Regions from separate parts of the Qingrenia yutianensis genome, predicted to be linked through region 1. Evidence: predicted binding sites of a transcription regulator. Region 1 holds the regulator's gene; the other holds the start of a gene.
What was found. Region 1 encodes NrdR, which represses ribonucleotide reductase genes. Its sites were predicted from a motif close to CACNANATNTNGTG; they were not measured.
Positions count from the first base shown of each region.

Region 2: a site for NrdR is predicted at 7,931-7,944, ahead of nrdD (anaerobic ribonucleoside-triphosphate reductase). Genes of this name have one in related genera too.

Region 1 covers NZ_JACRTE010000005.1:170,081-184,971, reverse strand. The annotation lists gene murA (UDP-N-acetylglucosamine 1-carboxyvinyltransferase) at 1-1,187, shown strand, start outside; gene H8706_RS06255 (cell division protein FtsQ/DivIB) at 1,184-2,101, shown strand; gene H8706_RS06250 (DUF881 domain-containing protein) at 2,147-2,869, shown strand; gene H8706_RS06245 (small basic family protein) at 2,886-3,257, shown strand; gene ftsZ (cell division protein FtsZ) at 3,388-4,461, shown strand; gene nrdR (transcriptional regulator NrdR) at 4,553-5,017, shown strand; gene H8706_RS06230 (stalk domain-containing protein) at 5,101-6,252, shown strand; gene H8706_RS06225 (MetQ/NlpA family ABC transporter substrate-binding protein) at 6,408-7,226, opposite strand; gene H8706_RS06220 (methionine ABC transporter permease) at 7,387-8,061, opposite strand; gene H8706_RS06215 (methionine ABC transporter ATP-binding protein) at 8,066-9,055, opposite strand; gene H8706_RS06210 (tRNA threonylcarbamoyladenosine dehydratase) at 9,308-10,045, opposite strand; gene H8706_RS06205 (potassium/proton antiporter) at 10,240-11,844, shown strand; gene recG (ATP-dependent DNA helicase RecG) at 11,896-13,962, opposite strand; gene H8706_RS06195 (DAK2 domain-containing protein) at 13,972-14,891, opposite strand, start outside.
Region 2 covers NZ_JACRTE010000004.1:214,707-229,597, reverse strand. The annotation lists gene H8706_RS05340 (SGNH/GDSL hydrolase family protein) at 1-658, opposite strand, end outside; gene H8706_RS05335 (GNAT family N-acetyltransferase) at 833-1,360, opposite strand; gene H8706_RS05330 (biotin transporter BioY) at 1,425-1,949, opposite strand; gene rplL (50S ribosomal protein L7/L12) at 2,116-2,487, opposite strand; gene rplJ (50S ribosomal protein L10) at 2,532-3,146, opposite strand; ribosomal protein L10 leader region at 3,164-3,293, opposite strand; gene rplA (50S ribosomal protein L1) at 3,330-4,022, opposite strand; gene rplK (50S ribosomal protein L11) at 4,086-4,511, opposite strand; gene nusG (transcription termination/antitermination protein NusG) at 4,664-5,182, opposite strand; gene secE (preprotein translocase subunit SecE) at 5,226-5,441, opposite strand; gene rpmG (50S ribosomal protein L33) at 5,489-5,638, opposite strand; gene H8706_RS05290 (O-methyltransferase) at 5,862-6,500, shown strand; gene H8706_RS05285 (peptidase U32 family protein) at 6,525-7,772, shown strand; gene nrdD (anaerobic ribonucleoside-triphosphate reductase) at 8,038-10,215, shown strand; gene nrdG (anaerobic ribonucleoside-triphosphate reductase activating protein) at 10,285-10,848, shown strand; gene guaB (IMP dehydrogenase) at 10,897-12,357, opposite strand; gene ileS (isoleucine--tRNA ligase) at 12,455-14,891, opposite strand, start outside.

The sequences.
Region 1 (14,891 bases):
CCGTTTTGCCGTCGCTCGCCGCTGCCATTTTAAACAAGGGTACCACCGTTTTACATAATTGTCCCAATCTTTCGGACGTAAAGGTTACGCTGGAAATTTTGAAATTTCTCGGCTGTAAAATAAAGCGCGAAAACGATACCGTTACCGTTGACGCAAGTGTTATAACAAACAATTATATTCCCAATGAGCTTATGAACAAAATGCGTTCGTCCATCATTTTTATGGGGGCGATAATCGCGCGCGCGGGTGAGGCGTCAATGAGTTTTCCGGGCGGGTGCGAGCTTGGGCCGCGCCCCATTGACCTGCACCTTAAAGCGCTTAAAACTCTCGGAGTTGAAATTGAAGAAAGCCACGGCTACATAAACTGCCGTCTTAAAAAAATGCAGAATAAAAGTGTCCATCTCGATTTTCCGTCGGTGGGCGCAACCGAAAATATTATGCTTTTCGCGTCGCTTTCAAACGGCAAAACCACAATCTGCAACGCGGCGCGCGAGCCTGAAATTGAAGATTTGCAGAATTTTTTAAACGATATGGGTGCAAAAATTTCGGGAGCAGGCTCGTCGAATATTGAAATTGAGGGCGTCGAAAGTTTTCACGACTGCGAGCACACCGTCATTTCGGACAGAATTGCCGCGGCGACGTATCTTTGCGGTACGGCGGTGTCGGGCGGTGAAACCGAGCTTGAAAACGTTTGCCCCGAGCACTTTTGCGCGGTGACGAGCGCGCTTGCGGAGTGCGGTGCAAAAATCAAAACGGGCGAGGATAAAATTTACATCAAAGCGCCCGAGGTTATAAATAAAATCGACATTATCAGAACTATGCCGTATCCAGGTTTTCCAACCGACGCACAGTCTGTTATGATGAGCGTTCTTGCGTATGCAAACGGCACGAGCATTATTAAAGAAAATATTTTTGAACAGCGGTTTAAAACCGCGGGCGAACTTGCAAAAATGGGCGCTGACATCAGCGTTGACGGCAAAGTTGCGGTGATAAAGGGCGTAAAATCGCTTACCGGCGCGTCGGTTTACGCGTGCGATTTGCGTTCGGGCGCGGCGCTTGTTGTGGCATCGCTTGCAGCAAACGGTGAAAGCAGGGTTTACAACACCCACTTTATCGACCGCGGATACCAGAGCCTTGCCGAGGATTTTAAAAATCTCGGCGCGGATATTGAAAGGATTTACCAATGAACGACGATACAAAAAGCGTTGAAAATTTGACTAACGAAAATATTGACGAAAGTGCGGAAAACACCGCCGGCAACGCGGAAAATCCCGACGTTAAAACGGAGAAAATATCAGAGAGCGTTCCCGAAAAGCAAAGTTACAATTTCGTGAATGTCAGCGACGAAAAGGAAGAAATCCCCGAAAAAAGCGTGAAAGGCGAAGGCAAAAACAATTTTGTGCTTTTGTGCCTTTTGTTTGCAATTTTAACGTCATTGCTTTTCACGCCTGCGTTTAACATAAAAATCGTCGCGGTGACGGGAAACAACGCCCTCACCGCGCAGCAGATTGTTAAAAATTCGGGCATTGTGACGGGCAGAAACATACTTCGCACAAACACGCGCTCGGCGGTTAAAAACCTTAAAAAAATACCGCTTATAAATGACGTGCACGTTAAATTGAAATTTCCCTCAACCGTTGAAATTGCGGTGGAGGAGTGCGTCAAAACGGCGTACGTCAAGCATTTGGACAAGTATATCTGCATAGATAAAAGCGGAAAAATTCTCGAAATTTTAAACGGTGCGGAGAACGAAAATCTTATAGTCGTGACGGGCGTTGTGCCGACAAAATTTGAGGTCGGATCAAAAATTACGTTCAAAGACGGCGAGAAATTCGACATTCTCACAAGCCTTCTTTCGGAAATTTCGTCGGCAACCGATTTGCCCAATGCCGTGAAAAGCATAGATTTGAGCGACAAAAATAAAATTATGATGACAATGGATAACGAAATTGTCGTAAATATGGGCAAAAACGACGCATTGCAGTATAAAATGGCATATCTTACAAAAACGCTGGAAACCCAGCTTAAAACCTACCGCGGAGGGACGCTCGATTTGTCCGACCCGTCCGCGTCGGCAAGGTATAAAGGAAGCGCACAGTAGGAGATAAAACATAAACACGGCATAAAAATTTGCAAGGAGAAAAATATGCGCGATAAAAAAACTCAAATCACACTTGCGGTACTGTTTTTTATTTTAAGCTTTGCAATCACAATGCAGGTTAAGAGCATAATAAAAAATTCCTCGTCCGAAAACGGCGAAATTACGCGCGTTGAGGAGGCAAAAGAAGAACTCGTAAAAAAAGATTTGCAGATTGAAGATTTGAAAAACCGCCTTTTGGCGGCAACAAACGACTTGGACAACTACCGTAAAGAGGCGGAGCAAAACACCGACGGCGCAAAGGCTATGGCGTCCGAACTTGAACGGTATAAAATTCTTGCAGGTCTTACCGACGTTAAAGGCAAGGGCGTGACGGTGACGCTGTCCGACAGCACCGCCGAGCCGGACGCCGGAAAATCCGCATCGTCATACATAATCCACGACAGCGACCTGCGCACAATTGTAAATGAACTGCGCTCTGCCGACGCCGAGGCGATTTCCGTAAACGGCGAACGCCTTGTGTCGTCCAGCGAAATAAGGTGCGTCGGTCCGACAATCATAATAAACGGCAACAAATACGTTCCGCCGTTCGAGATTAAGGCAATCGGCGAGCCGGATATGCTTGAGGCGGCGCTGAAGCTTAAAGGCGGTATAATCGACCAGCTTAAAAGCCTTTACGGATTTGATATTTCCATAGCAAAGTCGGCGGAAATAAAAATAGGAAAATACAGCGGAATTGTAAGCTTTAAATACGCAAAGAGTGCGGAGTAGGGAGGGATTTTTGAAAATGATACTTATATTTGCGCTTGCCGCAGGGTGCGCCCTCGCAGTGATGTTTGACATATATATCCCTGCGTATTTCATACCGTATGCGGCAATGATGATACTTGCGTCGCTCGACTCTCTCCTCGGCGCATATACCGCGTCGCTTCGCGGAAAGTATGATTTCACAATTTTCATAACGGGATTTTTCGGCAACGCTTTAATCTCGGCGCTTTTGATATTTTTCGGCAAAAAAGTCGGGCTTGATTTATATCTTGCCGCGTCGCTGGTTTTTGTTATGAGAATTTTCCAAAATTTTGCCATAGCAAGGCGCATTTTTCTTAAAAGTTTTATAAAAAATCACGATAATGACAAAATTAGCGAAAAAAATGAATAATTTTAAAAAAAATGCTTGGAATTTGCAAAGTTTTATGATATAATCATTACATAATGGTATATTGTATTTATAATTACCGCTTTATTTTACAAATTAAGATAAATTTTATAAAGTGCAAGGAGGAAGAACCGTGTTGGAATTTGATAACGAAAAGGAAATAACCGGTGCTAATATGAAGGTTATAGGTGTCGGCGGCGGCGGAAACAACGCTGTTAACAGAATGATAGAAGACCAGCTTACAGGCGTACAGTTTATTGCCGTTAACACAGAGAAACAGGTGCTTTTCGGCGAAAACCGTTCAAAAGCAGACCTTAAAATTCAGATTGGCGAAAAACTTACAAAAGGTCTCGGTGCAGGCGCAAAGCCTGAAATCGGTCAGAGAGCAGCCGAGGAGAGCAGAGAGGAAATCGCGCAGGCAATCCGCGGTGCGGATATGGTGTTTGTTACCGCAGGTATGGGCGGCGGAACAGGTACGGGCGCGGCTCCCATTATTGCAAACATAGCAAAAGAAATGGGCATACTTACTGTCGGCGTTGTAACACGTCCGTTCAGATTTGAGGGTAAAAGACGTCTTGACCAGGCAAACGCAGGTATTGAAGAATTGAAACAGTGCGTTGACGCGCTTGTTGTAATTCCGAACGACAAACTTTTGGACGTTTGCGACAAGAAAACTTCTATGAAAGACGCATTCAAAATTGCGGACAGCATTTTGAGCCAGGGCGTTAAAGGTATTTCAAACCTTATCACTTCGCCGGGATATATCGATTTGGACTTTGCGGATATTTCGTCCGTAATGAGAAATTCGGGTATCGCGCATATGGGTATCGGCAGAGCGTCGGGTGAAAACAGAGCAGAGGTTGCTATCAAAGCGGCTATCAATTCTCCGCTTCTCGAAACAACAATCGACGGCGCAAGCAATGTTGTATTCAATATCGCGGGCGACAAAAACCTTACTCTTTACGAAATCGAGAGCGCGTCCGAGCTTATCTACGAGCTTGTTGACTCCGACGCGAACATTATATTCGGTACATCTGTTGACGATTCGCTTGATGACGAAATTGTTATCACGGTTGTTGCAACAGGTCTTGACGAGCCCTCCAAGGCTGAAAAGAAGAAAACGGACGATACAGAAGCGCCTGCGTTTGAAAAATTCAGCGACGACGATTTTGTTATTCCGCCGTTTTTGTCAAACAAAAATAACTGATAATTGATTTAAAATTTAAAGCACACTGTTCTTGCGGTGTGCTTTAATTGAATAAAAAAACAAATTTTGCGCGAAAGGAAGTTTGACGCATATGAGATGTCCGTATTGCGAATATACCGAAAGCAAGGTTATAGATTCGCGCCCTACCGACGAGGGAAATTCAATCCGAAGAAGGCGCGAATGTTTGAAGTGCGAAAAACGTTTTACAACGTATGAGCAAATCGAGTCTATTCCGATTATTATAATCAAAAAGGACGGCAAGCGCCAGCAATATGACAGACAAAAACTCATAAACGGAATTTTGCGCGCGTGCGAAAAAACGCCCGTAACCTTTGCGCAGGTGGAAAATATGGTGTCCGAAATTGAGGTGAAACTGTTCAATTCTATGGACAGAGAAATTTCGTCAACGCATATCGGCGAGCTGGTTATGGAAAAGCTTAAGGATATTGACGAGGTGGCATATGTGCGTTTTGCCTCTGTTTACAGGGAATTCCGCGACGTCAATACGTTTATGGACGAACTTAAAAGCCTTTTGAAATCAAAAAAGAAATCATAGGGTGTTTTTTTAAAGGTGTTTTGCGTGCGGCATAATTTTATGCTCGCCGCATACATAAAATTTTTTAAAAGGGAGGATTTTTTATGAAATTTAAGAAACTGACGGCTGCCGCAATGGCGGCAATGATGCTTGCATCGGGAACGGCATTTGCGGACGGCGGTGCGGACGGAAAAATCAGCGTAATTGTGGATGGCAAAACTTTGGAATTTGACCAGCCTCCCATTATGGAAGGCGACCGCGTGCTTGTGCCGTTCAGAGCAATTTTTGAGGCGCTCGGATGCAGTGTTGACTATCACAGCTACGGCGAAACCGAAACCGTCAACGCAAAAATGGGCTCGAAAAGTTTGGGGCTTACAATCGGTTCGACCGAGATTTATGCGTCGGGCGAGGCAAAAACCATTGACGTTGCGCCCAAAATCGTAAATGACAGAACGCTTGTTCCTGTGCGCGTTGCGTCCGAAAGTTTCGGCGCTGAAGTTGTGTGGGACGAAGCGGAAAACACCGTAAACATTACCTCGAAACAGGGATTTTATAAAATCACAAGGTCGAAAATGGACTATACTTCCTCGGCGGATGACGGCACAACATTGTTCACGGCAACGTGTTATTATCCCGTGATTGAAAATGCGGAAAACGACGAGTTTATAACTGCGGTGAATACAGACACGCTCAATGCGGTTAATGCGTTTACTGACGGGCTTAAAACCGAGTTTTATGACACAGCAAATGAAGAATACTTGTCGCTTAAGGCAAATCCCGACGAGAACGGCAGAGAATTTTTGCCGTATACGTTTGAGTTTGACTATGACATTGACCTCAACACCGAAAATTATCTTTCTATGACCGCGATACTCTATTATGACCTTCACGGCGCGCACCCGACCACATCTATGACGTCGGTTAACTACGATATGAAAGAGAAAAAAGAGCTTGCGCTCTCGGACATCTGGAATATGGACGAAACCGCGGCGACAAACGAGGTTATAGCAGTGTTTAATGAGGATATCGACAAGAATCCCGATATGTATTTTGCGGACGCAAAAGAAACGGTTGAGAAAATCGCAAAAGACGTTGAGTTTTATCTGGATGAGGAGGGCGTTAACCTCTATTTCCAGCTTTATGACATAGCGCCTTACGCGGCAGGTTATCCGCAGATTACGGTTCCGTTTGAGGGAAACGAGCAGATGTATAAAATAAAGTTGGCACCTACGTTAACCGTTTGGCACCTACGTTAACCGTTGAAAATCAGGACAGTGCGAATTCGCATACGTTGAAAATTGGTGAATAAGTTTTTATGATGATAAACCAACAGGACGGTGATTAGCCGTCCTGTTGGTTTTTTGTTTAACGGGACGATGCCTACATCGTCCTTTCGCATTTTTCTTAAATCTTAAAATATCGGCAAAACTGCGCCGGCATATTTTTCATCTATAAAGCTTTTAACTTTGTCGGTTTTAAGAGCGTCTATAAGCGCTTTTGTCTTTTCGCTCGACTCCTCACCGCTTCTTACAGCAACGATATTTGCGTATGTCTGCGCCGCGTCGCCGTTTGCATTTTCGGTTGCGAGAGCGTCCGAAATTTTAAGTCCTGCGCCGATTGCGTAGTTGCCGTTGATAACCGCGATGGAACCGGGGTCGCTGTTTTTGAGCTGTGCAGGAACGGTTTCAGCCTGAACGGTCTGAATGTTGTAACCGCCGTTGTCAACTATATCAAGCGTTGTAACACCCTTTGCCGCGCTTGCGCCCTCGGGGAGCTTGATAATGTTTTCTTGTGCAAGAAGAAGAAGCGCTCTTGTTTCGTTGCTGTCGTCGGCAGGAATAACGATCGTTGCACCCGGTTTCAAATCTTTGAGGTCGGTAACGTCGTTTGAATAAATGCCGAACGGCTCATAGTGAATTGCCGCCGCAGACGCAAGGTTTGTTCCGTTCTGCGCGTTGAAACTGTCAAGATAGGGTTTGTGCTGGAAGTAGTTTGCGTCGAGTGTGCCGTCCGCAAGCGCCTTGTTTGGGAGAACATAGTCGTCGTAGATTACAACTTCGAGCGTGTAGCCTTTTGCGGCAAGATCCTCTTTTACGCTTTCAAGAATTTCAGCGTGAGGTGTGGAGCTTGCGCCGACTTTAATTGTTTTGTCGTCCTTTTTTGCGCCGCAGCCCGAGAAAAGTCCGATTACAACTGCGAGTGATACAATAAGCGATAAAATTTTCTTCATTTTACATTTCTCCTTAAAATAAATTTTGTGTTTTTAAATTTTTATGTTCTGCATATGTACGAAAAACCGTTCCCGAAAATCACATTCGTCCGAACCTGAAATTTTCGCGGACAAGCTTTGTAAAACGAAATATCATAAGAATTTCTCCTTTTTTATGCCTTTATTTTATGCGCTTGTCTGTCTTGTGCGCGATAAACGCGCCTGCCTCCTGAATAATCTGCACAATTATGATTGTCAGCACAACGCAAATCCAGATAATATCGTTGTTGTAGCGCTGATAACCGTAAGTTATAGCAATCTGTCCAAGTCCGCCGCCGCCGATTGTAGCCGCCATTGCGGAGTAGGAGAGAATTGTTACCATAGAAATAACACCGCCGATTATAAGGCTCGGCTTTGCCTCGGGAATGAGCACCTTTGTGATTATTTTTCCCGTCGATGTGCCCATTGCCTGTGCCGCCTCGATAATGCCTTTGTCAACCTCTTTGATTGACGATTCCACCATTCGCGCAACATACGGTGCCGCGGCGATAATCAGCACAACCACCATTGCTTTGTTGCCGAAGCTTGTGCCGACAACCAGCTTTGCAACGGGAAGGAGTGCAACCATAAGTATGATAAACGGAATACTTCTGAAAATATTTACGATAAATCCCACAATTCGGTTGAGCCACAAAACGGGGCAAATTCCGTCTTTGTCCGTCACCGAAAGCATAATTCCGAGCGGAAGTCCTATAACATATGAAACGATTGTGGATAAAAGCGTCATATAAACCGTTTCCCAAATTCCAAACTGAATTATTCCGTTTTGCCAAAGTGAATGAAACATTTCGGACATTGGCTCACACCTCCTTTTCGTATGCAATGCCGTTTGTATCGAGATATGCAAAAATCTTGCCCGACTGCACTTCGTCGTCGGGAAGTTCCAAAAGCATATGCCCGTATGCCGTGCCGTCAATATCTTTTGTGTCGGCATACATAATGTTAACCGGCACCTGTGTTGACAAAATCATATCGGCTATAATGCTTCGTCTGCTCTTTTCGCCGTCAAACACAAGTCGTATGCTCTTTTTACCCGTGATGTGCGCGTCGGTTTTCGACTTCGGAAGAATAAGTTCTTTTGCAATGTCCGATTTCGGGTTTGCAAAAACGGTGCTTACTTTGCCCGACTCTGCGATTTGGCTTTTGTCGATAACCGCAACGCGGTCGCAGATTTGCTCTATAACTTTCATTTCGTGAGTGATGACAACGATTGTCACGCCCATTGTTTTGTTTATTTGTTTTAAAAGTTCCAAAATCGACTGTGTTGTGTTGGGGTCGAGTGCGCTTGTAGCCTCGTCGCAGAGTATGTATTTCGGGTCTGTGGCAAGTGCGCGCGCAATGGCAACTCTTTGTTTCTGTCCGCCCGAAAGCTGTGACGGATAGGATAAAAGTCTGTCCGAAAGACCGACCATTTCGATGAGCTCTTTCGCTTTTTTCTCCGCGTCCGCTTTTTTCACGCCGGCAATTTCAAGCGGATAGCACACGTTTTTTAAAACGTTTCTCTGCTCCAAAAGGTTAAATCCCTGGAAAATCATTCCGATAGACTGTCTGACCTTTAAAAGTTCTTTTTTCTTAAGGGTTGTAAGCGATTTTCCGTCCAGCACCACCTCGCCCTTTGTTGGACGCTCGAGAAGGTTGATACACCTTACAAGTGTGGATTTTCCTGCGCCCGAAAGACCGATAATTCCGAAGATTTCGCCGTCGTTCACGGTTAAGTTTATGTCTTTCAATGCCGTGATTGTGCCGTATGACGTTTTAAAGCTTTTTTCAAGATTTTTAATTTCTATCATAGCTAAAATTTCAGCTCCTTAATTTTGCAATAAAAAAATCAGGAATTTTCTTCCTGATTTATGTTTAAATGATTGCAAAAATTGTTTGATTTACATAAAACAGGCAGATTTTTTTGCACTTGAAAAGCGGCACATACCGAAAAATGTGCACATATACATCATTGTTAAGGTTGAAAATACGCTCTTCATAAAAATTCACCTCAATGTAAAAACATCTTTTTCATTATATCAAACGAAACTTCGTTTGTCAAGTCATACGTTTTTTGTATGCGTTAAATCCTTTATAATTTCGCCGGCAATGATAAGCCCTGCAACCGACGGCGAAAATGCCGTGCTTCCGGGTGTCTGACGGCGCTTGCTTTCGCCGAAACCCTCTTCGGTCTGCGCGATTTCCAAAATCGGCGTCAAGGGTTTTTCTTTTGAATAAACAACTTTAAGCTTTTTAATTCCGCGTTTTTTAAGCTCACGGCGCATAACCCTTGCAAGCGGACAAATTTCGGTTTTGTAAATGTCCGACACCTCAAACATATCGGGGTTTATCTTGTTTCCGGCGCCCATTGAGCTGATAATCGGCGTGTTTGCCTTATCCGCGTTTACAATAAGCTCAATCTTTCCCGTCACGGTGTCAATCGCGTCAACGATACAGTCGTATTTTGAAAAATCGAACAAATGCGCCGTTTCGGGGGTGTAGAAAACGTTAAAAGTGTTAATTTCCGCATCGGGGTTTATATCGAGAAAACGCTCTCTCGCCGCGTCGGTTTTATACATTCCTATGCTTTTTACCGTCGCGATAATCTGGCGGTTTATGTTCGATTCGCAAACTTTGTCGCTGTCGATAAGGTCGATTTTTCCGACACCGCTGCGCACAAGCGCCTCGGCACAGTGACCGCCCACACCGCCTATTCCGAAAACGGCGATATGCGAATTTTTCAAAATATTCATTTTTTCGTGCCCGAACAAAAGGGCGGTGCGAATGAATTTTTCCGACATTTTTATCCTCTGCAAAAAGCAAATTTTCAATTCTTACCGTTTCGGTATGTTTTGTATGCTTTAATCATACACCAAACAAAACAATATGTCAAGAAAATTTTATAAAGTTGATAAAATTTTACAATAAATTGTAGACTTGCGCATAAAATTTTGATATAATTAAACCATATTTTTGAAAAAAGAGGTGAGGCAAAATGACGGCAGTTCTCATTATGGCGTCGGTTGTGATATTCGCGTGCGTGCTTTTCAACCGCCTGTCAAGCAAGGTCGGCATACCGGCACTGCTCGCGTTTATTCTGCTCGGAATGTTTTTCGGGTCGGACGGAGTTGTGCATATTCCGTTTGACGACTACATTTTTGCCGAGCGGATATGTTCGGTCGCGCTTATTTTCATTATGTTTTACGGCGGATTCGGCACAAATATGAACTTTGCGCGTCCCGTTCTTGCAAAAGCGGTGCTTCTTTCGTCGTTCGGAACGTTTTTCACTGCCGGGCTTGTGGGGCTTTTCTGTCATTTTGTTTTAAAAATAGCAGTTCTCGAAAGTTTTCTTATCGGCGCGGTCATATCCTCCACCGACGCGGCGTCGGTTTTCTCGATTTTGAGGTCGAAACGGCTCAATTTAAAATATAACTGCGCATCGCTTTTGGAGGTTGAAAGCGGAAGCAACGACCCGTTTTCGTATATGCTCACAGTGATTGTGCTGACGCTGATGAACGGCGGTATGAAGGCGCAGTCCGCGGTGTATATGCTTTTTGCACAGGTTGTTTACGGCTTGATTTTCGGCGCAGCCATCGCATATATCGCGATTTGGATTTTGAAAAATTTCAAGGTTTCCGCGTCGGGATTTGATATGATTTTCATAGTCGGGGTTGCGGTTTTGTCCTACGCACTGCCGTCGTATTTCGGCGGAAACGGTTATCTTTCGGTTTACATAACGGGTATAATACTGGGAAATACCAAGCTTTCAAACAAAACGGGACTGGTGAATTTTTTCGACGGCGTAACCTCGCTTATGCAGATGGTTCTGTTCTTTCTGCTCGGACTTTTGTCGTTTCCCACAAAACTCGGCACAGTTTTTGCAACGGGACTTTTGCTCGCGCTGTTTTTGACGTTCGCTGCGCGCCCCGTTGCGGTGTCGGTCATAATGTTTCCGTTAAAATGCAGATTTAAAGAATTTCTGTTTGTGTCGTGGGCGGGAATGAGAGGCGCGGCGTCCATAGTTTTTGCCATTATGGCGGTGATAAACCCTGCTGTTGTGGACAACGACATTTTTCATATCGTGTTTTTCGTGGTGCTTTTTTCAATTTTGGTGCAAGGTTCGCTCATTCCGAAAATCGCGCGCGTGCTTGATATGATAGACGAAAAAGCCGACGTTATGAAAACATTTACCGACTATACCGACGAGGTTGCGGTACAGTTTATAGAGTTTAAAATTCCCGAAAATCACGCTTGGATAGGGAAGGAAATCCGTGAAATCACCTTTCCTCCCGAGTCGATTTTGGTGCTGATAATCCGTGACGGCAAAAAGCTTGTACCCAACGGAAAAACGGTGCTTAAAGAGGGCGACAGCCTTATTTTGAGCGGTAAGGCGAGCGACGGCGCAAGCGACGTCCACCTTTATGAAATCACGGTTGAGGAAAATGACGGTTTTTCGGGCAGGGCGCTTAAAGATATAGCGTACGACCGGAAGCTTATAATTATGATTCGCCGCCGCGGAAAAATCATCATTCCGAAAGGAAACACCGTGATAAAAAACAACGATATTCTTGTTATCAACGACAGCGAAGTTCACTCATAACAAGCTTTAAAATATGAAAAAGCCGTTTTTACAAACGGCTTTTGTTTTGTTCTAATTAAAAATATCGCGCCCGTCAAATTTATTAAAAAGCGCTTTGATACGCGCAAAAATAAGTCTGTTTTGCGTGTGTTTAAGGTTCGGGTCGCGCGACAAAACTTCATAACAAAGCTTTTGCGCGTGCTTTAAAATTTCCAAATCGGTGAAAAGATTTGCAACTTTAAGTGTCGGCAAGCCGTGCTGGCGCGTTCCGAAAAATTCACCGAATCCGCGCAGTTCAAGGTCTTTTTTCGCAATTTCAAATCCGTCGGACGATTTAACCATAATTTTCATTCGCTCGGCGGTTTTCTCGTTGTCAAGCGCGTTGCAGAAAAGTATGCAGTATGACTTGTGTTCGCCCCTGCCGACGCGTCCGCGGAGCTGGTGAAGCTGGGAAAGTCCGAATCTTTCGGCATTTTCAATCAGCATAATCGTTGCGTTGGGAACGTCCACGCCGACCTCGATAACGGTTGTGGACACCAAAATGTCAAGTTCGCCGTTTTTGAACGACTGCATAACTTTGTCCTTTTCGTCCGCTTTCATTTTGCCGTGCAAAAGCCCGATTTTCCGCGTGGGGAACACCTCGTTTGCAAGGTGCGCAAACATTTTTTCGCCCGACATAACGTCGAGATTTTCGCTTTCGTCGATAAGCGGACACACGATGTACGCCTGTCTGCCTTTCTCGATTTCCTTTTCCACAAACGAATATGCGCGTTTGCGATACGATTCGTTCACGCAGAAGGTGTCGATTTTCTGCCGTCCTTTCGGCATAGAATTTACGATTGATATATCCAAATCGCCGTATAAAATCAGCGCAAGAGTGCGCGGAATGGGCGTCGCGCTCATAACAAGCACGTTGCACGCCTTTGTTTTTGCCGACAAAACGGAACGCTGATTTACGCCGAAACGGTGCTGTTCGTCTGTGACGGCAAGAATAAGTTTCGGAATTTTTACGTTGTCGTTAAGCAGAGCGTGTGTGCCGATTATAACGTCAAATTCACCGTTTTCAATAGCCTCGTAGAGCTTTTTTTTGCCCTTTGTCGACGACGTTAAAAGGCAGATGTTAACACGTCCGTCAAACATTTTTTTGAGCGTTTCGTAGTGCTGAACCGCCAGAATTTCGGTGGGCGCCATAAGTGCCGACTGAAAACCGTTTTTCACGCAGACGTACATTGCCGCGGCGGCGATGACGGTTTTTCCGCTTCCCACGTCACCCTGAATAAGTCTGTTTGCGCATTTTTCGCTCTGCAAATCGCAAAGCACTTCATTAAGAACGTTTTGTTGTGCGCCGGTCAGCGTGAACGGCAGAGTTTTTTCAAATTCTTCCTTATATGATATGTCGCGCACGCGCTCGGTAGTTTTTTGTTCGCGGTTTTTGCGAATGTATAAAAGCGAAAGCTGAAGTATGAAAAGTTCCTCAAAAACGAGCCGTTCGCGCGCCTTTGCAAGCGTTTCAAAGTCTGACGGAAAGTGCATCTGCCGGAGTGCAAAATCAAGCGAACAGAGCGAGTATCTCTCGCGTGTAAAATCGTCGAAAATATCGTAAAATATATCGAATTTGTCAAACGCATTTTTCACCGTGCCGCGCACAAATTTCTGTGTAACGCCTTTTGTAAGGTGGTAAACGGGCATAATTTTAAGCACGTTTTCAGCGTTGTCCGCGCGCTCTGCCTCAAGCATTTCCAGCTCAAGTTTTCCGAAATTTTTCGTCACCTTGCCGTAAAAAATATACCCTGCGCCGAGGTCGAATTTCACGGGATATTTCGGGTTTGAAAACCATTTCACGAAAATAACTCCCGTGCCGTCGTTTACGGGCAGAGCACACAAAACAATGTTCTTTTTAATTCTTTTCTGCATAGGAAATGAGGACAAAACAGCCTTTATACAGCATCTTTCGCCCTCTTTAGCATCGCATATTTTAACAAAAGTCCGCCTGTCCTCGTAGTCTTTGGGAAAATTGTAAATAATATCCCAGACGTTGTAAAGCGACAGACGGTTAAGCATAATTTTTCGCTTTTCACCGACGCCCTTAATGTAGGTAACGTCGGTGTTGAGCGTTTTTATGTAACTTTGAAAATCCATAAAATTTACCTATTCCGCCGACGCGATATACGAATAAATCGGCTGTTCGCCGCGCATAACGGTAACGTCGCAGTCGGAGAATTTCTTTTCAAGTTTTGCTTTCAATTTTTCGCCTGCCTTGTCGGGCACTTCTTCACCGCAGAAAACGGTGATGATTCCTGTGTCACTGTCAACGATTTCCGCAAGCGACGAAATCAAAACATCCTCGTCCTTTTTGCCGACAATTTTAATTTTTCCGTCAACAATGCCCAAAATGTCGCCTGTTTTGATGTCGTTTCCGTCAAGGTTTGTGTCGCGCACCGCGGTTGTAATCTGCACCGACTTCACGCCGTCAATAACCTCACACATAACGTCCTCGTTGTCCTCAACCGGCAAATCCTCGTCGTATGCAAGAAGCGCGGAAACCGCCTGCGGAATACTTTTTGTCGGAATTACGATAACGTTTCTGTCAGAAAGTTCCTTCGCCTGTTCCGCCGCAAGAATGATGTTTTTGTTGTTTGGGAACACAAAAACGTTTTTCGCATTCACCAAATCAATAGCGGACAAAATGTCCTCTGTGCTGGGGTTCATAGTCTGACCGCCCTCAATAATGTGGTCAACGCCGAGGTCGAAAAATGTCTTTTTAATTCCGGCGCCCGCCGCAACGCAAACAAAGCCGATTTCCTTTTCGGCATTCTTTTTGTCCTCTTTGGTGATAACCTTTTCGTCGTGCTGATAGCGCATATTGTCGATTTTAATGTTGATAAGTTCGCCCAGACGGAGCGCCTCGCCGATAACAAGGTTCGGCGTGTTTGTGTGAATATGCACTTTCACCACGTCGTCGTCATCTATAACAAGCATACAGTCGCCGTAGTATTCGATTGTCGATTTAAACTTGAATACATCAACGTTTTTAGCCTTTTTGTTAATCAAAAATTCCGTGCAGTACT
Region 2 (14,891 bases), on a different contig from region 1:
ATAACGTAAGCAAAAATTTTCCGATTTTGTCCGCAACATAAGCGTGTCCGCGGTCGTTGGGGTGAAGTCCGTCCTTGTAGTATTTTTCATTGATAACCGGTATTTTCGGCTGAAGTCCCGAGTGTGCAAACAAGTCACAGACGGGCAGAGAATAGTATCTTGCAACCTCCAAAATTATATCAACATAATCTTTAAGCACACCGTAGTTGTACGCTTTGTCACCGTCACCGCGCGGATTATCCTCATTTGTGCGGTGGAGCGGAGTTACAACAACAATCGGCACATCGCTGAATTTTTCGATAAGCCTTGTAAAAAGGTCGTGGCACGCACCGTAGAACGTGTCGGGAGTTCTGTCATCAAACGAGCCGATGGGCGCGTCACCGTGACCGAAATCGTTCGTTCCGCCGAAAACAACCACCGCGTCCGCATTTTCGTCCATTTCTTCAATTCGCGACGCAAAATACTTGTCCATTTTGGATATTTTGCTCGCCACAATCTGACGCGCAATTCTTGTGCCGCCGATACCGTAATTATTCGCGCTTTTTAATTCAAATTCTTTTTCAAGAACACTGCAAAAGCAATTTTCATTGCAGGTTGCACCTGCGCCCGCAGTGATGCTGTCACCTAAAAAATTTACAATTTTTCCTTTAAGTTCCATTTTTTAATACTCCTTTGCGATTTTCTTGTCCTTTTATAACACAATCATATGAATGTGTCATAATAAGACAACAATTCGATAAAAACTATCGCTATTATAACACCGAAAACGCGCAAAGTAAAGTTATTTTCCGGAAATAGTCAATATTTTTAATAAAATATCAATATTTTAATATTATTGAAGTGTCTTTTCAAGGCAAACCAGTCCGACGCTCTCAATTCCGTTGAAATTGCACGGAACAATTCCGACTTCGTCATAGCCGAGCTTTGCGTAAAGCCTGCGCGCGCTTTTGTTTTTTTCGTTGGTGTCCATACGCAAAAACGGACAACCGTTATCGAGCGCAAAATTCTCATAAAACTTCACAAATGCCGAACCGTAACCTTTTCCCGACGCGGACGGGTCAACAACAAGTGTATGCAAAACCATAATTTTACCGTCGGGTGCGTCCTTGCGTTTCCAGTCGGCGTCGGCGTATTCGGGCACCTGAATTTTGTTGATTTTCGCCGCCGCGACAATCACGCCGTTGTCCTCCATAACGAACAGCTCGTCCGCGTTGAGCGCGTCCAAAGCGGTCTGCTCGGTGGGATAAACTCCCCTCACCCAGCCGACGTTCGCCCTGCCGTTTTCCTCCTCGGTGATGATGTTGTCATATATCTCGGCAACTCTTTTTATGTCGCCGGTTTTTCCCTTTCGTATAAGCATTTTTCCGTCCTCCGTTCGGTCTATATTTCGCATATTATACCATTCGGAGCGAAATTTGTCAACTCTAAAATCTTGAAACCGCCTTTTTTATGGGGAGCGCGATGAAATACGCCAAAATAACGCTGATTATGTCTTTTACCAAAAACATTCCCGAAACGGTGAGAAACGAGCTTATGAACGGGTTTGACGTAACGAGCGAATACTGCAAAACTCCGCAAAAATGGCAGATTAAAATTCCAAAAACGCCTAAAATTATGCCGGTAACCGCTTTTTTATCCGTACCGAGTCCGCAGAGCGCCGACGCGGCAAAGAAACCGAAAATAAATCCGCCCGTCGCGCCGAAAAGCTTTTGAAATCCGCCGATAAACCCTGCAAAAACGGGCAATCCCACCGCGCCGAGCAAGACGTATACAAGAACGGTAAGCGCACCGCGTTTAGCGCCGAGTATGTATCCGCAGAGTGCGACGCCAAACGTTTGCAGTGTGAACGGTATTCCGAACGGCGTGGGAATCGAAATCTGCGAGCATACGCAAAGTATCGCCGCAAAAAGTCCCGTAAATATTATGTTTTTTGTTTTACTGTTTTGCATTTTTGCACCTCGTTTTTTAGTTTGGTTGATTTTTGCATATTACCAATACCGATTATACATCGTATTCGCATAGTTGTCAACCTATATTTTATATTTAGGTTGACAATATATACAAAAACAACCGTCTTGCATCTGCAAGACGGTTATATTTTCGGTGAAAGTTAAATTATTTCAATTCAACTTTAGCGCCGACCTCTTCGAGCTGTGCTTTGAATTTTTCAGCGTCTTCTTTGTTTGCGCCTTCTTTAATTGTTTTGGGTGCGCCGTCAACCATATCTTTAGCTTCTTTGAGACCAAGACCTGTGATTTCTCTTACAACCTTAACAACTTTAAGTTTTGCAGCACCTGCATCTGCCAAAACAACGTCAAACTCTGTTTTTTCAGCAGCAGCACCGCCTTCAGCGCCGCCAACAGCTGCAACCGCTACGGGAGCAGCAGCACTAACGCCCAACTCTTCTTCCATCATTTTTACTAATTCTGCAACTTCGAGCAATTTTAATTCTTTAATATCAGCAAGAATCTGTTCTACTTTACTCATTATAATGTACCTCCTCAAATAATAATAAAATTAAATTTCAACAATTATTCAGCAGCGGGAGCTTCCTCTGCGGGTGCAGCTTCTTCTGCTTTGGGTGCTTCTTCAGCCGCCGGAGCGGTTTCTTCAGCAGTTTCTTCTTTTTTCGGTGCTTCAATCTCGCTCAATTCCACGCCGTTATCGACAATAGCCTGCAAGGTTCTTGCCAAAGCGGAGATAGGCGAATTCAAGCTGCCCATAATTTTTGCGATAAGAACGTCTTTAGACGGAGTTTTAGCAAGCTGATTGATTTCGTCCAAAGAAATAACCTTACCGTCCAAAAATCCCGATTTGATTTCGAGTTTTTCGTTATCTTTTGCAAAATCCGCAATAACCTTTGCCGGAGCAACGGGGTCATCATAGCTTACTGCAAGAGATGTAGGACCGTTTAAAACAGCGTCCAACTCATCAAAACCAACCTCTTTAGCCGCAAAACGTGTAAGAGTGTTTTTAACAACTTTGTACTCAACGCCTGCCGCACGGAGTTTATTACGGAGGTCTGTGTCCTCCTCAACCGTCAAACCGCAATAGTCAACCAAAACACCTGCCTGGGCAGTTTTAAGTTTTTCTATCATCTCGGCAACGATTTGTTTTTTAGATTCCAAAACTTTTGAACTTGGCATAACTTTCACCTCCCGAATAGTATAAACAAAAAGGTTTCCCGCACAGACACGCGAGAAACCCAATAATAACGTATGTTAAAATTAAATCCTCGGCAGGAAATTAAGCAAAAATGCACCTGCTGTCTGTGGATACCTTTTATTTTATATCACAAATTGAAACTTTTGTCAACCCTTTTTGAAAAATTAACCTAATTTTGCGGGGTTAATTTTAACGCCGGGGCCCATTGTGGACGCAACCGCAACCGATTTGATGTACTGACCTTTTGCAGCGGCCGGTTTAGCTTTGATAACCGCGCCCATAAGCGTATTGAAGTTTTCGGCAAGTTTCTGTGCGCCGAACGAAGCTTTTCCGATCGGGCAGTGAATGATGTTTGTTTTATCAAGACGGTACTCGATTTTACCGGCTTTGATGTCTTTGATTGCTTTTGCAACGTCGGGTGTAACAGTACCTGCTTTGGGGTTAGGCATAAGACCTTTAGGTCCCAAAACTCTACCGATACGTCCTACAACGCCCATCATATCGGGAGTTGCAACAACAACATCAAATTCAAACCAGTTCTCGCCCTGAATTTTCTGAACAAGCTCTTCGCCGCCGACATAATCAGCGCCTGCATCTTCAGCGATTTTTACATTATCGCCTTTAGCGAACACCAAAACTCTGATTGTTTTACCCGTTCCGTGCGGAAGAACAACCGCACCGCGGACCTGCTGGTCTGCGTGACGCGAGTCAACGCCGAGTCTGATGTGTGCTTCAACTGTTTCGTCAAATTTAGCTTTTGCGGTTTTAACAACAACGTCAAAAGCCTCATCTGTGTCATACAATTTTAATTTTTCAATCAATTTTGAACTTTCAAGATATTTTTTGCCTTTATGCACTTTTCTTCCTCCTTTTAGTGGTTAATCGGAAAATCAATTCCTCCCACGTTTTTAACAAGACAATCAGTCTTCAACCGTGATGCCCATACTTCTTGCAGTACCGGCAATCATACTCATAGCCGATTCAACAGAAGCCGCGTTTAAATCAGGCATCTTCTTCTCTGCAATTTCTTTCAGAGCGTCTTTGCTGATTTTAGCAACCTTTGTCTTGTTGGGAACGCCCGAACCGCTTTCGATTTTGCAAGCCTTCTTAAGAAGAACCGCAGCAGGGGGAGTTTTTGTGATAAACGAGAAAGATCTGTCCTGATATACCGTGATAACAACCGGGATAATAAGACCTGCATCTTTAGCTGTTTTTTCATTGAACTCTTTACAGAACTGCATAATGTTAACGCCGTGCTGACCCAATGCAGGACCTACCGGGGGAGCCGGTGTAGCCTTACCTGCGCCAATCTGTAATTTAATGTAACCTGTAACTTTCTGTGCCATTTAAGAACACCTCCTTACAAAAATGTGGTATGGCGGAAATTTCGGGTTAAAAACCCTTTCCTCCCACTCTATAATAATCGGAAAACCGAATATTATCAAAATATAAAGCGAAGCAGTAAACAGTTTGATTTTTGATTATCAAAAACCAGAAATTAAAGCTCCTCAACCTGGTCTGCGTCAAGCTCCAAGGCGGTTTTTCTGCCGAACATAACAACGCTTACGGTAATCTTTCCGGTAGACTTGTCAATCTCGTCCACAACGCCGATTTGATTTGCAAACGGCCCTTTGACGATTTTAACGCTGTCGCCTGCGCTGAAGTTGATTATGATTTCTTTTTTGTCAACGCCGAGCGCCTCAACTTCTTCTTCGGAGAGGGGCACGGGCTTTGAACCGGGACCTACAAATCCCGTAACGCCGGTGGTGTTTCTTATAACATACCACGTGTCGTCGGTCATAACCATCTTAATCAGCACATAGCCGGGAAAAACCTTTCGCGAAACTGTTTTTTCAACGTCGTCTTTCTTTTCGACAACCTCTTCCAAAGGCACAACAACCTCCGAAATAAGCTCCTCCAGACCTCTGTTTTCTATTATTTTTTCCAAATTTGTTTTAACCTTGTTCTCATAACCCGAATAGGTGTGAACAACGTACCATTTTGCATTATTGAGCATAATCAAACAAAAGCCGCTTTATTTAATGCGGCTCTCCTTCCGTCTATTTTATAAATTTGAACAATCCAAACTGGAACAGCGAGTCCAAACCGTAAATAAACAATCCGACTAAAATTACCAATGCAAGGACAATGAGAGTATTATTTATAACCTGTTTACCCGAGGGCCAAACAACCTTTTTCAACTCGGACTTAACCTCTTTGAAAAATTTTGACGGTTTTTTGATTTTAGCCTTTTTCTCGTTAACTGCCTCTGCCATAACATTCACCTCAAATCTAAAAATTCACGCCTGAAATAAGTAAAATACTACTTTGTTTCTTTGTGCAAAGTGTGTTTTCTGCAGAAACGGCAATACTTTTTCATTTCCAATCTGTCAGGGTCGTTTTTCTTATTTTTCATTGTATTGTAATTTCTCTGCTTGCACTCTGTGCACGCCAATGTAATTCTTGTTCTCATTGTGAAAACTCCTCCTTAATACTAATGCGGCATATATCTTTGAAATGCTAAATTTAAGCATAAAAAAAAGACATCCTAATTGCCAGCATAAAAACTATATCATAACTTATGGCGGTTGTCAAGTGTTTTTGTTAATTTGGGGCAAAAAAATTGACATTTTGTTAAAAGTGTTATAATATAATTATATATTATCTTTTCACAAATTGCAAGGATTGATTTTAAAATGAACATAAGCTACGATTACATAACCGACTATATATGCAAAACCCTGCCCGAAAGCACGGGCCTTTTAAAGGAAATGGAGGACTACGCGAAAGCGCATTACGTGCCGATTATTCAAAAGGAAACAATGCACTTTCTGCGTTTTGTTATGTCGGTTCTGCGCCCTGAAAAAATTCTCGAAATCGGCACGGCAATAGGATATTCGTCGCTGATTTTTTCGGAATATTTAAAAGAGGGCGGAAAAATCATCACGGTTGAGCTTGACTCGGACACGGCAAGCATCGCGCGTGAAAACTTCAAAAAGGCGAAAAACACCTCAATCAAGCTTATCGTGGGCGACGGCGCGGACGTGCTTCTTAACACAAACGAGCAGTTTGACGTTGTTTTTCTCGACGCGAACAAATCGCTTTATCTGCACTCACTGCCCGACATAAAGCGGATTTTGAAAAAAGGCGGCGTGCTGATTGCGGACAATGTGCTCTACAAAGGTATGGTTGCGTCGGACGAGCTTGAAACGTTCCGCAAAAAGACGCTTGTTAAAAATCTTCGCGATTTTTTGCACGAAATTTCAAACGACGGCTGTTTTACAACGTCAATTTTGCCAATCGGCGACGGAATTTCGGTTTCATATTATAAATAGGATAAAAATTTTAAGGAGAACATTATGGAAAAGGTTGAACTTCTTGCGCCGGCAGGGTCGCTCGCAAAGTTAAAATATGCGCTTGTCTACGGCGCGGACGCGGTTTATATCGGCGGTGAAGAATTTTCGCTCCGCGTTGCGGCAAAAAATTTCACCGCGGACGAAATAAAAGAGGGCATAGATTTTGCCCACAATCTCGGCAAAAAAGTGTATATCACGGCGAACATCATTCCGCACAACGGCGATATTAAAAAATTTCCCGAGTTTGTCCGCGAGGTTGACGCTCTCGGCGCCGACGCGATAATTATTTCCGACCCCGGAATGTTTGCGCTTGCAAAAAAGTGTGCGCCCCGTCTTGACATTCACATCAGCACGCAGGCAAACAACACAAACTTTGAAAGCGCGAAATTCTGGCACTCACAGGGCGCGAAACGCGTTATTCTCGCGCGCGAAATGTCGTTTGACGAGATACGCGAAATACGCGAAAACACGCCGTCCGATTTGGAACTTGAATGTTTCGTTCACGGCGCGATGTGCATTTCCTACTCGGGCAGATGTCTGCTGTCAAACTATATGACTCACCGCGACGCAAATATGGGCGCGTGCGCTCACCCGTGCCGTTGGAAATATGCCTTGGTTGAGGAAAAACGTCCCGGCGAATATATGCCCGTTTTCGAGAACGAGCGCGGAACGTTTATCTACAATTCAAAGGATTTGTGTATGATTGAACGTATTCCCGAAATTATCGAAAGCGGTATAACCAGCCTCAAAATTGAAGGCCGTGTAAAAAACGAATTGTACGTCGCAACAGTGGTCAAAGCATACAGGCGCGAAATTGACGCATATTATAAGGATAAGAAAAATTACAAATTCAATCCCGAAAACCTTGAGGAGCTGAAAAAAATCAGCTACCGAGGCTACACGACGGGATTTTTCGACGAAAAACCGAAAGGCACCGAGCAGGTTTACACGTCGAGCACGTATATTCAGAATTACCAAACAACCGCAGTTGTAAAGGCGTTTGACAAGCAGACGAAAACTGTGACGCTTGAACAGCGCAACCGATTTTTCGTCGGCGATGAAATTGAGTTTTTGATGCCGAACGGCGAAAACAGAAGTTTTAAAATTACCGAAATGACCGACGCGGACGGAAATTCTATAGATGTTGCGCCTCATCCGCAGATGATTGTGAAATTTAAGGTCGATTTCGACGTTGAAGATTATTCAATCGTCCGCACAAAAGTTGATGTTAAAAATTTGAACGACAGATAATTTGTCTGTTTTTCACAAAAAATATTTTTTTATTTGTATATTTATAACGAAGGAATTACGAGCGTAATTCCTTCGTTTACCGTTTTTTGCCGTAGCGACGGCACTTTGCGCCGTTTTACAGAAAATAACAATATATAGATATTCGGTATTGACAAACACACTATATATTGTTATAATATATTCAACACGCCAAGGAAATTATTACAATTTACATAAAGAAAAGCGTTAAAGAGAGTGTTTTGTGCGTTTTGGGAGGAAAAGGAAAATGAAAATCATAAAACGAAGCGGAATTGAAGAAGTTTTCGATCCCGAAAAAATTATTATCGCGGTTTCAAAGGCAAACGAAAGCGTTGTGCCGAGTGCGAGAATGTCGGCAGTACAAATAAAGAGAATTGCCGAGGACGTTGAAAGCGCGGCGCTCAATATAAACCGTTCACTCAGCGTTGAGGAAATTCAGGATATGGTCGAGGACCAGATTATGAATCAGCGCGCATTTGACGTTGCGAGAAGATACATCACCTACCGCTATAACCGTGCGCTGGTGCGTAAATCAAACACCACCGACGAGCAGATTTTGAGCCTTATCGAGTGCAACAACGAAGAGGTTAAACAGGAAAATTCAAACAAAAACCCCACCGTCAACAGCGTTCAGCGCGACTATATGGCAGGCGAGGTTTCAAAGGATATTACAAAGCGTATTCTTTTGCCGTCCGACATTGTTTCGGCGCACGAACAGGGAATTATTCACTTTCACGACGCGGATTATTTCGCACAGCATATGCATAACTGCGACCTTGTGAACCTTGAAGATATGCTCCAGAACGGCACTGTTATCAGCGGAACGCTTATCGAAAAACCGCACAGTTTTTCCACTGCGTGCAACATTTCAACCCAGATTATCGCACAGGTTGCGTCGTGCCAGTACGGCGGACAGAGCATAAGCCTTACGCATCTTGCGCCGTTTGTGGACGTCAGCCGAAAGAAAATAAGAAAACAGGTTGAGGCGGAACTGCGCGAGATCGATGACGAGGTTACAGAGGACAAAATTTCGCAGATTACCGAAAAAAGACTCCGCGAGGAGGTTAAAAACGGCGTTCAGATGATTCAGTATCAGGTTGTAACGCTTATGACCACCAACGGACAGGCGCCGTTTGTGACGGTGTTTATGTATCTCAACGAGGCAAAAAACGAACAGGAGAAAAAAGACCTTGCGCTGATTATCGAGGAAACGCTCCGTCAGCGTTACAGAGGCGTTAAAAACGAAAAAGGCGTGTGGATTACGCCTGCCTTTCCGAAGCTTATTTACGTTTTGGAGGAGGACAATATCCACCCCGACAGCAAATATTACTACCTCACCGAGCTTGCGGCAAAATGCACCGCAAAGCGTATGGTGCCCGACTATATTTCGGAAAAAATTATGCTCCAAAACAAAATCGACAAAAACGGCGAAGGTCACTGCTACACCTGTATGGGCTGCCGAAGTTTCCTCACGCCGTATGTTGACGAAAACGGCAAACCGAAGTATTACGGCAGATTTAATCAGGGCGTTGTGACGGTTAACCTTGTTGATATAGGTCTTTCGGCAGACAAAGATTTGACAAAATTCTGGCAGATTTTCGGCGAGAGAATGGAACTTTGCCACAGAGCGCTCCAGGCGCGCCACGAACGTCTTACGGGAACCGTGTCGGACGCTGCGCCCATTCTTTGGCAGCACGGCGCACTTTTGCGTCTTAAAAAGGGCGAAACGATTGACAAATATCTCCACGGCGGATATTCCACACTTTCGCTCGGATATGCCGGTCTTTGGGAATGTGTTTATGCGCTTATCGGCAAAAAACTCACCGAGAAAGACGGCGAGGAACTCGGGCTTGAAATTATGAAAAAGCTTAACGAATATACCGCAAAATGGAAAGCTGCGGAAAATATCGACTACTCGCTTTACGGCACACCGCTCGAAAGCACAACATACAAATTTGCAAAATGTCTGCAAAAACGTTTCGGAATTGTGAAAGGCGTGACCGACAAGAACTATATCACAAACAGCTATCACGTTCACGTTTCGGAGAACATTGACGCGTTTGACAAGCTTGCACTTGAAGCAAAATTCCAGGCGCTTTCCCCCGGCGGTGCAATTTCGTACGTTGAAGTACCGAATATGCAGAACAACCTTGAGGCAGTTCTCACCGTTATGAAATTTATCTACAACAACATTATGTATGCCGAGCTTAACACAAAGTCGGACTACTGTCAGGTTTGCGGATACGACGGCGAAATTGAAATCAAGGAAAACGAACACGGCAAGCTTGTTTGGGAGTGCCCGAACTGCCATAATACCGACCAGAACAAGCTTAACGTTGCGCGCAGAACGTGCGGATATATCGGAACGCAATTTTGGAACCAGGGCAGAACACAGGAGATAAAAGAGAGAGTTTTGCACCTGTAAAATTTTAAAAATATATCTTTCGGACGTACATAAAAACTGTACGTCCGAAGTTTTGAAAGGAATTTTATCGTGAACGTTGCGGCAATTAAAAAAAATGACATAGCAAACGGCGTCGGCGTGCGCGTTTCGCTCTTTGTTAGCGGGTGCCGTCACAGGTGCAAAAACTGCTTTAACAAAGAGGCATGGGACTTTGATTTCGGCGAAAAATTCACCGACGAAACAATGGAGGAAATTATGTCCGCGCTTGACAAAGATTTTATAAGCGGACTTACAATTCTCGGCGGAGAACCGTTTGAAAATGAAAACCTCGGCGGTGTTTTGTCGGTTGTGAAAGAGTGCAGAAAACGTTTTTCGCAAAAAAACATCTGGTGCTACACGGGATTTGATTTTGCAAACGATTTTTTAAACGGAAACGGCGAAAGACATCAGAAAATAATGGATATTCTGTCCAACATCGACGTTCTTGTAGACGGCAGATTTATAGAAGAAAAAAAGGATTTGTCACTGCTTTTTCGGGGGTCGTCAAATCAAAATATAATCGACGTTAAAAAATCGCTTGCCGAAAACAAACTTGTTCCGCTCTCAGGCAAATGGGAGCGTACACCGGGAAACGGGAACATATATGAAATGTAAAAATAAAAAATTTAACCCCAAACGAAAAGTACGTTTGGGGTTTGTTTTTTATACCTGTGCGCTGTAGTTGGGCGCCTCTTTTGTGATGTAAATATCGTGGGGGTGGCTTTCTTTAAGACCTGCACCCGTAATGCGGACAAATTTGCCGTTTTCGATAAGGTCGTTAATGTTTTTCGCACCGCAGTATCCCATACCCGACCTCAAACCGCCGAGGAGCTGATAAACAGTGTCGGCAAGCGGTCCTTTGTAGGGAACACGTCCCTCAACGCCCTCGGGAACAAGCTTTTTGGTGCCCGTCTGGAAGTATCTGTCACGGCTTCCCTTTTCCATAGCGGCGAGCGAACCCATTCCGCGGTAAACCTTAAAGTTTCTGCCCTGATAAATTTCAATTTCGCCCGGGCTTTCCTCACAGCCTGCAAGGAGGCTTCCTATCATAATAACGTTCGCACCGGCGGCAATCGCCTTTGTGATGTCGCCCGAATATTTGATACCGCCGTCGCCGATAACGGGAATACCTTTCTTTTTGGCAACCTGCGACGCGTTGTAAATTGCGCTTATCTGTGGCATACCGATACCTGCAACGATACGGGTTGTACAAATTGAACCCGGTCCTATGCCGACTTTAATTGCGTCAACGCCGGCATCAATCAAATCCTCCGCCGCCTCAGCGGTTGCAATGTTTCCGGCAATGAGGTCAACGTGCGGAAATGCCTCTTTAACTTTTTTAATGCATTTGAAAATGTTTGCCGAATGACCGTGCGCCGAGTCGAGCACCAAAACGTCAACGTGCGACGCAACAAGCGCCTCAACCCTGTCGAGAACGTCGTTTGTGATGCCGATTGCCGCACCTGCAAGAAGGCGTCCGCTCGAATCTTTTGCGGAATTGGGGTATTTCACCGATTTTTCAATATCTTTAATGGTGATAAGTCCTTTAAGATTGCCGTTTTTGTCAACAATCGGGAGTTTTTCGATTTTGTGCGTCATAAGGATTTTTTTCGCCTCGTCGAGAGTTGTGCCCTCGGGCGCGGTGATAAGGTTTTCCTTTGTCATAACGTATTTAATCTGTTTTGAAAAGTCGGTTTCAAAGCGCAAATCGCGGTTTGTAAGTATTCCGACAAGCTTACCGCTGTCGTCTGTAATCGGCACGCCCGAAATTCTGTATTTTCCCATAATATTGTCGGCGTCCTCAAGCGTATGCTCGGGCGAAAGATGGAACGGGTCAACAATAACGCCGTGCTCCGACCTTTTAACCTTGTCAACCTCAATAGCCTGCGCCTCGATTGACATATTCTTGTGGATTATGCCTATTCCGCCCTCGCGCGCCATTGCAATGGCAAGCGCAGATTCGGTAACGGTGTCCATAGCGGCGCTCATCATAGGAATGTTGAGTGTAATATTGTTTGTAAGCTTGGTTGTAAGGTCAATCTCGTTGGGCAGAACGTCGCTTTTCTGCGGAATAAGCAACACGTCGTCAAACGTAAGACCTTCAAATGCAAATTTGTCGTTCATCATATACCTCCCAAAATTTAATAGAAAAATACAAAATTATATGTAAAAATTCAGAGCCGACAAAAAATCGGCATCTGAATCTTTAAAAAACCTGTTTTTATAAACTCTTTACAACGTCTGCACAGCGTTTGCACAGTGTCGGGTGGTCTTTGTCCTCACCGACCGTTGTTGAATACATCCAGCATCTTTCGCACTTTTCGCCGTCCGACACCGAAATTTTGATGTACGCACCCGTTTCCTCGCCTTTTACGCCGTCGCCCTTGCCCTCGTGAACGCAAGCGTCCGAGGTGATGAACACGGTTTTAAGCTCGTTTTCGTTTTCTTTCAGGAACGCGTACAAATCACCCTCTGCGCTGATTTCGACTTTCGCGTTGAGCGAATGACCGATAATCTTTTCGTTTCGCGCGCTTTCAAGAGCTTTGCTGACATCGTTTTTAATCGCAATAAGTCTGTCGTATTTTTCGGCAAGCGCACTGTCGTCGTATTCGCCGCAAACCTTCGGCATACCTGCAAACATAACGTGCTTTTTCGCGTCCTCTTTTGCGTGGGGCATAGCGTTCCAGATTTCCTCCGTCGTAAAGCAAAGCACCGGCGCAAGGAGTTTCACAAGCGCGTCGAGAATTTTATACATTGCCGTCTGCGCGCTTCTTCTCGCCTGGCTGTCCGCTTTTTCGGTGTAAAGTCTGTCTTTTATAATATCAAGATAGAAGTTACTCATATCAACGACGCAGAAATGGTGAATTGCGTGCTGGAGCGAATGGAATTCGTAGCTCCTGTACGCCTCGAGCGCCTTTTTGCAGAGCGCATTGAGTTTGTAAAGCGCCCAGCGGTCGATTTCGAGCATATCCTTATATTCAACCGAATCGGTATCGGGGTTGAAATCCGCGGTATTGCCGAGGATATATCTCGCCGTGTTTCTGATTTTTCGGTAGCTTTCGGAAAGCTGTTTCAAAATATCGTTGCTAATTCTTACGTCTGTTTTGTAATCGGACGAAACAACCCACAAGCGGAGAATATCAATGCCGAATTTTTTTCCGACATCAAGCGGGTCTATGCCGTTGCCGAGCGATTTCGACATCTTTTTGCCGTTGCCGTCAACAACCATACCGTGCGTGATAACCTTTTTGTACGGCGCTTTTTTGCCGAGTGCAACGCTTGTCAAAAGCGACGACTGGAACCAACCGCGGTACTGGTCGTTGCCCTCAAGGTAAACGTCTGCCGGCCAGCTTAAATTGTCACGGCCTTCCAAAACGGCATAATGGCTCGAACCCGAGTCAAACCAAACGTCCATAATATCCTTTTCTTTTGTGAAATGCTCACATCCGCACTTTTCGCATTTAGTGCCCTTGGGAAGAATTTCCGACGCGTCAAGCTCGTACCAAATTCCCGAACCTTTTTCGCTGAAAAGTTTTGATATAATTTTTACGGTTTCTTCGTTTATAAGCTCGTGACCGCACTCCTCGCAGTAGAAAATCGGAATGGGAACACCCCATTTTCTCTGACGCGAAATGCACCAGTCGCTCCTGTCCTCAACCATTTTTGTAATTCTGTCCTCGCCCCATTTGGGAAGCCAGTCAACCTCTTTAATAGCCTCAACCGCGGCTTTTTTAAACTTGTCAACCGACGCGAACCACTGCTCCGTCGCACGGAAAACAATAGGCGACGAGCATCTCCAGCAGTGGGGATACTGGTGAATAATCGGCTCGATTGCAACGAGCGAATTTGTGCTTTTAAGTTCATCTATAATTGCCGAGTTTGATTTTTCGTAATACATACCGGCAAATTTGCCTGCCTCCTCGTTCAGCACGCCTTTTGAATCGACGGGAACGATAATCGGCAAATCGTAATTCTGGCACGCAACAAAGTCCTCCGCGCCGTGACCGGGAGCGGTATGAACACAGCCTGTACCTGCGTCAAGCGTAACGTGGTCACCGAGAATTACCAAAGAATCGCGGTCGATAAACGGGTGCTTGCAGGTGATGTATTCCAAATCTTTGCCGTCAAATTCTGCGGCAATTTTGTAATTTTCAATATTTGCAGCCTTGCAGAACGTGTCAACAAGGTCTTTCGCAACAACGTAGTATTCACCGCCGACGTCAACCAAAGCATAGATAAAGTCGGGGTTTAAGCAAATTGCAACGTTTCCGGGGAGAGTCCAGGTTGTGGTCGTCCAGATTACAAAGAAGATTTTGTCTTTGTCAAAGCCCTTGAAAACACCCTTGTCGTCGTTTACGCGGAAACGCACGTAAATTGAATTTGTCTTGTCCTCGGCATATTCAATTTCCGCCTCGGCAAGCGCAGTTTCGCAGTCGGGGCACCAGTAAACGGGTTTCATACCTTTATAGATAACGCCCGAATTTGCCATTTTGCCGAAAACTTCAATCTGTCTGCCCTCAAACTGCGGCTGAAGTGTGTAATACGGGTGCTTGTAGTCCGCCAAAACACCGAGTCTTTTAAACTGTTCAGCCTGATTGTTGATATATTTCATAGCGAAATCCTCGCAGATTTTGCGGAATTCGCTCGTCGATACCTCG